2 regions of the Achromobacter sp. ISS7 genome follow, and region 1 is predicted to be linked to the other one. Evidence: predicted binding sites of a transcription regulator. Region 1 holds the regulator's gene; the other holds the start of a gene.
What was found. Region 1 encodes FliA, which starts transcription of late flagellar genes. Its sites were predicted from a motif close to CTAAAGTTTNNNNNNNNNNNGCCGNTA; they were not measured.
Positions count from the first base shown of each region.

Region 2: AC1HFW_RS15815 (flagellin N-terminal helical domain-containing protein) is a predicted target of FliA. The motif match lies at 1,766-1,792, and genes of this name have one in related genera.

Region 1 is NZ_JAWRZD010000001.1:1,196,352-1,201,027, forward strand. Features, by position in the region: gene AC1HFW_RS05505 (methyltransferase regulatory domain-containing protein) at 1-325, opposite strand, end outside; gene AC1HFW_RS05510 (RNA polymerase sigma factor FliA) at 481-1,236, opposite strand; gene flhD (flagellar transcriptional regulator FlhD) at 1,667-1,990, shown strand; gene flhC (flagellar transcriptional regulator FlhC) at 2,022-2,603, shown strand; gene motA (flagellar motor stator protein MotA) at 2,721-3,590, shown strand; gene motB (flagellar motor protein MotB) at 3,602-4,591, shown strand; gene AC1HFW_RS05535 (response regulator) at 4,594-4,676, shown strand, end outside.
Region 2 is NZ_JAWRZD010000001.1:3,547,213-3,551,888, reverse strand. Features, by position in the region: gene AC1HFW_RS15815 (flagellin N-terminal helical domain-containing protein) at 1-1,658, opposite strand, end outside; gene AC1HFW_RS15810 (response regulator transcription factor) at 2,014-2,721, opposite strand; gene AC1HFW_RS15805 (hypothetical protein) at 3,247-4,296, shown strand; gene AC1HFW_RS15800 (MFS transporter) at 4,436-4,676, shown strand, end outside.

The DNA of each region.
Region 1 (4,676 bases):
CCGTCAGGCTCATGGCCCGCAGGTCCAGATTGCGCGCGCCGGCCGCTTCCGCGGTCTGGCGGCCCGCGTCGATCTGCTGCGGCGACAGGTCGATGCCGACGACCTGGGCCTCGGGATAGGCCAGCGCGAACGGCAGCAGGTTGCCGCCGGCGGCGCAGCCCAGTTCCAGCACCCGCGCCTGTTCCAGCGCCGGCGCCTCGAGTTGGTAGAGGCGGGCGACCGCGCGCAGGTTGCCCGGCGACGTATAGGAGAACGGCAGCGAGATATACGGGGTTTCGTCGTAGGCGTCGGAAATGGCCTGCGTCAGGACGTCGGGTGCGCTCATGGCGAAATTCCAGGGATCGCGGTGCGCGGCCGGCGGCGGATCGCCGTGCGCACCTTATTGGTGTCAGCCTGCAAGGCTAACAAGGGCGCGCGCGGCGTAATGGGATGAATAACGTCCGATTTCCCTGGAATTCCGGCCGCAGTGCGCCGTCAGTCCTAGATTATCTGCGCGATCTGCCCCTCCTGGGGCAGGTGTTGCCAGGCCTGTTCGCGCAGCTTGGCGCGGATGCGCGCCGTCGCCTGCGAGCGCAGTTGGCAGACGCGGGCCTCGGTCACGTTCATGATCGCGCCGATTTCCTTCAGGTTCAGGCCCTGCTCGTAGCACAGCGACAACAGCAGTTTCTCGCGGTCGGGCAGGGTGTCGATGGCCAGGATCAGCGCCTGGCGGAAATCGCCGGCCAGCAGCGAGTCCAGCGGGTTGCCGCCGGCGGTGCCGTGATTCAGCGTGGCGGTCCAGTCGGTCTGGCCCGACGCCGCGTCGGGCTCGGTGGCGAAGTCTTCGTAGTGGACGATCTGCACGCCCTGGGCGTCGTGCAACAGCGTCTGATATTCAGCCAGCGGCATCTCCATCTGCTGCGCGATCTCGGCCTCGGAGGGCGCGCGCATCAGGCGTTGTTCGAGTTGCTGGATGGCCTGTTCGATCTTGCGGGCCTTGGCGCGCACGCTGCGCGGCAGCCAGTCCTGGCCCCGCAGCTCGTCGAGCATGGCGCCGCGGATGCGGGTCGTGGCGTAGGTCTCGAACTGGGCGTCGGCGGTTTCCTGGTAGCGGCGCACGGCGTCCAGGAGGCCGATCATGCCGGCTTGGATCAGGTCGTCGAGTTCGACGCTGGCCGGCAGCCGGGCGAGCAATTGCAGGGCCAGCTTCCGCACTAGCGGGGCATATTCGACCAAGCTGTCATCTGCGTGGGGCATTGCGGGAATGTCAGGCGGTGTCCATCGTGACGCATTGTCGGTTGTTGTCAATTTGCGACATTGTCGACAAACGCGCGGCTACGCTAAAGCTAGCAATATTTTGTGATCGGCAAGGTGTCATTGTCGGCAAAAGTCGGTATTTCATTCCTTAAAGCACGCAACGTTTTGAATGCTTATTTGCCAAATTGACGTACATTTGCCAGGACTTTCTATGTCAAGGTGTATCTAAAGTCTCAAGTTGCGCGATATCAACAAAGATTTGTCATATAAGTCATAGAAAATGACATGACCTGTGGTAAATTTTACTTAAATTGCGAACAAATGATACATTTCGCATTAAAACAGGATGCAGCGGATACTGTGCAACAAACGTTGCCATTGTCCTTGGTTATCAAGCCCCTTCGGTGGGATAGGGAATAGGGAGTCGGGCGTGCAACAAGTCGAAAATTCTTTGCTGGCAGATATCCGTGAAGTGAATCTGTCCTACCTTCTTCTCGCACAGCGCATGCTGCGCGATGACTATGCTGCATCGATGTTCCGCCTGGGTTTCAGCAACGAGGTTGCCGACATCCTGATGCGTCTTTCTCCGGCTCAGCTGGTGAAGCTGGCCAGCTCCAGTTCGCTCCTGTGCCGTTTCCGTTTCGACGACTACAGCCTGCTGTCCGCCCTGACCCACGATGTGCTGGGCGGCGCGCTGCAGCAAGCGCACGCGACGATCCTGCTGGCCAAGCAACCTGTTGAAGAACTGGCCTGACGGCCTGTCGATTTCCACTCGGACACGTGTAATGGCCACCAAGAGCGTTTCGCAGGAAGCGGATGACATCCTGCTAGCCAGCTCCATGATCACTCTGGGCGCGCGGCTGCAGGTGTTGGAGGCTGAAACCAGCCTCAGCCACGACCGCCTGGCACGTCTTTACCGCGAAATCCGCGGCTGCTCGCCACCGAAGGGCATGCTGCCGTTTTCGGTCGACTGGTTCATGACCTGGTTGCCGAATATCCATTCCTCGCTGTTCTACAACGTCTATTCGTTCCTGAATACGCGCACCAGCAGCAAGGGCATCCGCGCCATCATCGACGCGTACCGCCTCTATCTCGAGAACGCCGGCGTGGACAACGCCGAATCCGCCGAGCCCGTGCTGAGCTTCACCCGGGCCTGGATGCTGGTGCGGTTCTTCGACAGCGGCATGCTGCAGCTTTCCGCCTGCCGCCAGTGCGGCGGGCATTTCATCGCGCATGCGCATGATCCGCAGTCGGATTTCGTGTGCGCGATCTGCCGTCCGCCACCCCGGGCCGGCAAGACCCGCGCCGCCGCCAAGGCGCGCGCGGGCAGCCGTCCCGCGCCAGCCGTAGACGCCGCCCGCTCCTGAGCGGCGCGTCCAAATACATCAAAAGCCCTGGAAAACTCCCCGTAACCCGCCTTTTTGGGTCGGGGGGAACAGGGGATCATTGACGCCGGTTTTAGACTTCGTTGGCAGGGGCCTGATGTGTTGATTGTTATCGGTTTTCTAGTGGTGATCGTGTCGGTCATCGGCAGCTTCGTAGCGCTGGGCGGCCACATGGGCGCGCTTTACCAGCCGTTCGAATTGACGTTGATCTTCGGCGCGGCCTTCGGCGCGTTCCTGGCCGGCAACAGCAAGAAGTCGCTGATGCTGGTCAAGAAGGCACTGCCCGACACGCTGAAAAGCTCGCGCTACGGCAAGGACGTCTACATGGAGCTCATGGCGCTCCTGTACGTGCTGCTGAACAAGGCGCGCCGCGAAGGCCTGATGGCCATCGAATCGCACATCGAGGATCCGGCCTCCAGCCCGATCTTCAGCGAGTATCCGCGCATCGCCAAAGACGAGAAGCTCATGGAGTTCATCACGGACTACCTGCGCATCATGATCAGCGGCAACATGAGCTCGTTCGAGATCGAAACGCTCATGGACGAGGAAATCGAGACCTACCGCCACGAGCGCGAAGTGCCCGCGAGCATGATCCGGCAGATGGCCGACGGCCTGCCGGCGTTCGGTATCGTGGCCGCGGTGCTGGGCGTGATCAAGGCGCTGGCCGCCGTCGACCAGCCGCCCGCCATTCTCGGCGACCTGATCTCCAAGGCCATGGTCGGCACCTTCCTGGGCATTCTGCTGGCCTACGGCTTCGTCGGCCCGCTGGCCTCGCGCATCGAGCGCCGCACGGACGAGGCCATGAAGGTGCTGGAATGTATCAAGACCACGCTGCTGGCCAGCATGAACGGCTACCCGCCGCAGCTGGCGGTGGAATTCGGCCGCAAGGTGCTGTATTCGTCGGTGCGTCCGACTTTCGGTGAGCTGGAAGAGCACGTCCGGCAGACCAAGTCCACCGCCAAGGCCTGACGGAGCGGGCCATGAGCACGGTAAACAACCACCGTGTGGTGATCCGCCGCAAGAAGGTCCACGGCGGCGGACACCACGGCGGCAGCTGGAAGATCGCCTACGCCGACTTCATCACGGCGATGATGGCGTTCTTCCTGGTGATGTGGCTGATCAGCATCGTGCCGCGCGAGGAACTCAAGGGCATCGCCGAATACTTCCGCATGCCCCTGCGCGTGGCGCTGACCGGCGGTCCCAGCAGTTCGGCCGAGACCAGCGCGGTCCCCGGCGGCGGCCGCGACCCCCTGCGCAGCGACGGCGACGAGCGCCGCGCCCAGGGCAACCGGGTCGAGGCCCAGCCCATGGGCGACGCCGAGCGGCGCGACCAGCATCGCCTGGAAAACCTCAAGAAGCGGCTGGAAAACGTCATCGAGAACAGCCCGGTGCTCAAGAGCTTCCGGCCCCAATTGCTGATCGACCTGACCACCGAAGGCCTGCGGATCCAGATCATCGACAACCAGAACCGCCCCATGTTCGCCACCGGCCGCGCCGAAGTGCAGCCGTACATGCGCGACATCCTGCGTGAATTGGGGCCGGTGCTGAACGAGCTGCCCAACAAGGTCAGCATCTCGGGCCACACCGACGCGTCGCAGTACGCCCGCGGCGAGCGTGCCTACAGCAACTGGGAACTCTCGGCCGATCGTGCCAACGCCTCGCGCCAGGAACTGGTGGCCGGCGGCATGAACGAAAGCAAGGTCATGCGCATCCAGGGCCTGTCCTCGAGCATGAGCCTCGTTAAAGATGATCCATATGCGGCCGTTAATAGACGTATCAGCCTAGTGGTGCTCAACCAGAGCACCCAGCGGCGCATCGAAAACGAGAACGCCGCGGCAGCGGACGTCAGCGCCAAGGATGCCCGCGAGGTTGGATCGGCCGTGGAGGCGGTGAACACCGCCACCCAGGCCACGACGGCAACCAAGCAAGGCGACGCGGCGGCAACGCCGCCCGCCGAAGGGGCTCGATAGCAATGGCGGCAACGATTCTGGTGGCGGACGATTCGGCGACGATGAGAATGATCGTCCAGGCGACGCTGACGGGCGCGGGATGGAA
Region 2 (4,676 bases), 2.4 Mb from region 1:
TGGTTGGCCTGCGCCAGGACCGACGTGCCGGCCTGCTGCAGGATCTGGGCCTTCGACATGTTCGACACTTCCGTGGCGTAGTCGGCGTCCTGGATGCGCGAGCGCGCGCCGGACAGGTTGTTGATGACGTTGTTCAGGTTGGCGATCGTCGATTCCAGACGGTTCTGCACGGCGCCCAGTTCGCCGGTCAGCTTGTCCAGCTTGGTGAAGGCGGCGTCCAGCGTCTTCATGGGATCGGCGGTCAGCGTGCCCTTGCTGGTGGTGTCGGTGGTCAGCTTGCCCGACGCGCTGACATAGGCGAGCGAACCGATCTTGGGCGCGTAGTCGCCAGCGCCAGTGCCGCCCGTCACGGTGGCTTTGCCCGAGGTGGGGTCGACATGGTAGTCCGTGTTGAAGGTCTTGGTGGTGGTGAACGCATCCTTTGCATCGACGTAGGTGTCGGTCGATACGCCGGCGGTGAATCTCACCGTGGCGGAGGCGATGCCTGAGCCAAGCGTGACGGTCGTGTCGCTGGCGGTGGTGTTGGCCTTGACCTTGGCCAGCAGCGCATCGGACGAGATGGTATTGGCGTACGTCAGGGCGTTGGCCGTGGTGGTGTTCACGTACGTCTTGCCGCCGATGGAAAGCGACGAGTTGCCCGCTGCCGAGGTGTTGGTCGACACGGCGGTCAGCACGGTGTTGAGCGTGGCGACGGTGGCGCCGGCGCTGTTGTTGGTCATGTTGCCGCCGGCATCGAGGTACGCCGTCGAGCCATTCAGCTTGATGGCGCCCGTGGCATCGACTTCGAAGGTGCTCGACGCCGTACCGTTGTTGTGGACGTAGACGCCGGTGGTGGTGCCGGTGGCCGGTCGCAACGAGGTGGCCAGGGCCGTGACGCCAGCGGCGTTCGAGGCCGACTTGTCGGTGAACGTGAAGTTCTTGTTGGCGGCATCGTAGGTGTAGGTCGTGCCGGTAGCGGCAGTGCCCACGGTGACCTTGTTGCCGTCTTCAAGCTTGCCGAACACCTGGTCGGCGGTCGCGGCGGCGTGCGTCGTCGTGACTCGCCATTCATTGGCGGCGGTGGTCACGCCGCCCGCGGCCGCCAGGTCGGTGACGGTTGCCGTGTTGTTCTTGGTCACGCCCGAGCCGTTGACGTTGAAGCCGTCCAGGCCCAGCGTCTTGATGCTGATTTCCGACAGGTTCAGGCTGATGGTTTCGTTGTCATTGGCGCCGACCTGCAGCGTCAGGGGCTCCGCCTTGGCCGACAGTACCTTCACCCCGTTGAAGTCGGTTTGCTGCGAGATGCGGTCGATGTCCGACAGGCGCTGATTGATTTCGTCCTGCATCGAGTTGCGCTGCTCTTGCGAGTAGCTGCTGTTGCCGGCCTGCACCGCCAGTTCGCGCACGCGTTGCAGGTGGGTGTTGATCTCGGCCGCCGCGCCTTCGGTGGTCTGCGCCAGCGAGATGCCGTCGTTGGCGTTGCGCGCCGCCTGCGTCAGGCCCTTGACGTTGGCGGTGAAGCGGTTGGCGATGGCCATGCCGGCCGCGTCGTCCTTGGCGCTGTTGATGCGCAGGCCCGACGACAGGCGTTCGATCGCGGTGCCGAGCGCCGACTGCGATTTGTTGAGATTGTTCTGCGCGACCAGCGACAGATAGTTGGTATTGATGACTGCGGCCATGTGTAAGCTCCTAGGCAGAGAAAGGCTTGATCGCACCAGGCAGGGAACTGCCCGGTTGCCAACGTGATGAACTGATTCTCAGCATTCAGGTTCGTCCGTTGCCAGGACTACGACATGGCGAAAATGATCTTTAGATAACCGCCGGCCAAACGGCAGTCTTATGATTTTTTATGAGATTTGCTGGCCGCCGCATGCAATGCGAGCGCATGCGTGTGCGCCAAAAAAAGAAGGCCCCACACGCGGATAAGCGGGTGGGGCCTTCGGGCCTTGTCTCTCTTGGGGAAAGTTTGCAAGACACATGTAGTGTAGGCATTTGGCGCGGCGAGAAACTCACAAATACTCGACGCCATGTAGATCAGGCATGCATGGCGATGCGGATCATGCTTTCACGCATCACCAGCAAGGAGCCTTCGGAATAGATGTTGCGGATCTGCATGGGCGCGTCGCGCAGGGTCGCGAGTTTCTTGCGCACCCGGTAGAGCAGCGCGTCGATGCGGTGCTGGTCGTAGATGACTTCCGGATAGCCGAGGATCTGCGACATCCGTTTGTGGCTGACGGGAAATTTCGGGCTCTGGATCAGCGTTGCCATGACGATGGATTCCTTTGCCGTCAGGCTCAGCTGTTCGCCGTTCGATGATCGCAGCTGGCGCGCCTGCACGTCCAGGGTCCAGTGGCCGCGCGAGACCGGGCCGGGCGTCGCGGTCACGAGCCGGCGTTCGAGCGCGCTGACGGTGGCGGCCAGCAGCGCGAGCTGGATCGGCTTGATCAGGTAGTGGTCGGCGCCGTCGCTCAGGCTTTGCAGCTGCGCGGGCATGCGCACGTTGTCGGTCAGCACGATGATGCCCATGGCGGGAAGCGCGCGGCGCAACGCGGCGATATGGTCGAGCATGTCGCCGTCGGGCAGCGATGCCGCCGTCACCAGGATGCCGGGCGGGTCCTGCCGGATGCGCGCCAGCGCGTCCCGCAGGGTGCCGCAGACCTGCACGCCACGTCCGAGCCCGGCGATGTGGCTCGACACGCTTTCCGCCCATTGCGGCGGATCTTCAACGACAAGGACGCGCATACCTGCACTTGATTTCCCGGGCCACGGATTGCGTTGGCGGCTGGATGGCGGGCCTTCTTCCTCCAGCGCCGCATCGTGGAAACGATGCCAATCCGATTCTAGATTTGTCAGTGGCGGAAAACGCGATCAGCAGTCTTACTCGTAGTCTGATAACGATGGCGAAAAGGCAGTGTGATGCCGCGCAACGCAACAGGCGCCAGGCACGACACCAGGATGAGGAAGCCGACCTGCGCCCGCGCACCGGCGCGTCCGGGACGTAGCGACCCTTCAGAAACAATCGCAACAATAGTTTTCGAGCCATCCGGCAAGCGACGGGCTCTCGCGATGGCGGATGGCCGCGCATCGTCCCGCCACGGCCCGCGTCATTGCTGGCGTTGCGTCCGCCAGTACACCCCGGCCGCGCGAAATCCCGCCGCGCCTTCCGGGCCATCCGATGTTTCAACCCGCCACGCGGCCATTGCGATCCGGCCCCCAGCCGGTAGCATGCGCCCTCAATACGATTCAGCCTCATTTAAGGACCGATCCATGACCTTGCCGCGCCCGCGCCTTGCCTTGTCCCTCCTGACGCTTACGCTGGCCCTGTCGGGGTGCGTGAACATTCCGTCGTCGAATGGGTACGGCACTCGCGACGATCCGCGCTACGGGCAACTGCTGGACCTGATCAACGAGGCGCTGAAGGCGGACATGGCCGTGGTGCTGGTGGCCGACCTGATGCCGCATGCGTCGCTCAAAGACGCCATGACCATGACGCAGTGGACGCCGACCGTGATCTGGATGCACGAGAAGGCGCCGCAGGTGACCTTCAGCCGCAAGTTCCAGACCAATTCGCTCAAGCGCGATCCCAAGGAAACCTACCTGTTCCAGGCGTTCGAGGTGCATATCCTGCCGCCCGGCAAGTACCTGCTGACCGGCGGCGACGACTACAAGCTGAATGCGCTGCTCGACCAGGTCGGTGCCAAGCGCGGACCCGAGGGATCGGGCCGCGGCGCCAACGGCACCGCCTATCTGTCGCCCGAGCTCTATCGCGAGTTCTACCGGCAGCAAGCGTGGCGCGACGCCACCACCCACACCGAGACCAAGACGCGCCAGGTCTGCACCGCCGTGCACATGGCGTCGGGGGCGTGCGTGAGCTGGGGCCAGCAGCAGTACAGCGAGACCACGGCCGGCATGCCGGCGGGCTACTACGAGGAAACCGATTCCCGCGACATTCCCGCCATCAAGGTGCAGGCGCGCATTCCGCCCAAGCAGGCGCTGGCGAGCTTCACGCTGCAAGGCGGCCAGCTGGTGCTGAGCCAGCGCATGCACCTGAAGACGCCCAGCTACAAGTTCCGCCAGCAGTCCTGCCGCGCGGTCGATCCCAAGATGATCGAGTGCCCGCTCGAGGACCTGACCGTCTACACGCGCCCGGCGCCGATGGAGTTCACGCAGAAATTCATCGCGCAGCGCACCAACCTGAGCGCCGAGCACCAGGCGCTGCTGGCCAAGCTGCAGCCCATGCAGATCACGCCGCTGGGCAAGCAGGGCATGGAGGATCCGATCTGGGGCGTGCCGCTGTCGATGGACAAGGGCCACTAGGCCAGCGGGCGCCTGAAAAAGGGGCCCGGCGGGCAAGCCAATATTGCGTTTGGCGGGGGTAAACTCCTCGGGCGTCCCGTCGCATCGGGGCGCCTGGCCGCCGCCATGCAACTGCCCCACCCGGAACGAGGAGTGGACGATGCAACGCTATGTCCTTGTCCTGCTGCTGCTCGCGCTGACCCAGATCGTCGGCTGGGGCGTGGTCGGCGTGCTGCCGGTCATCGCCGTCCCGGTCGCGTCCGACCTGGGCGCCACCTTGCCTTCGATATTCCTGGGCACTTCCGTCATGTATGTCGCGATGGGGCTGGCCGCGCCGCTGGCCGGCCGCGCGTTCGGCCGTTTCGGCACGCGCCGGACCATGGCGGCGGGCGCCGCGCTGA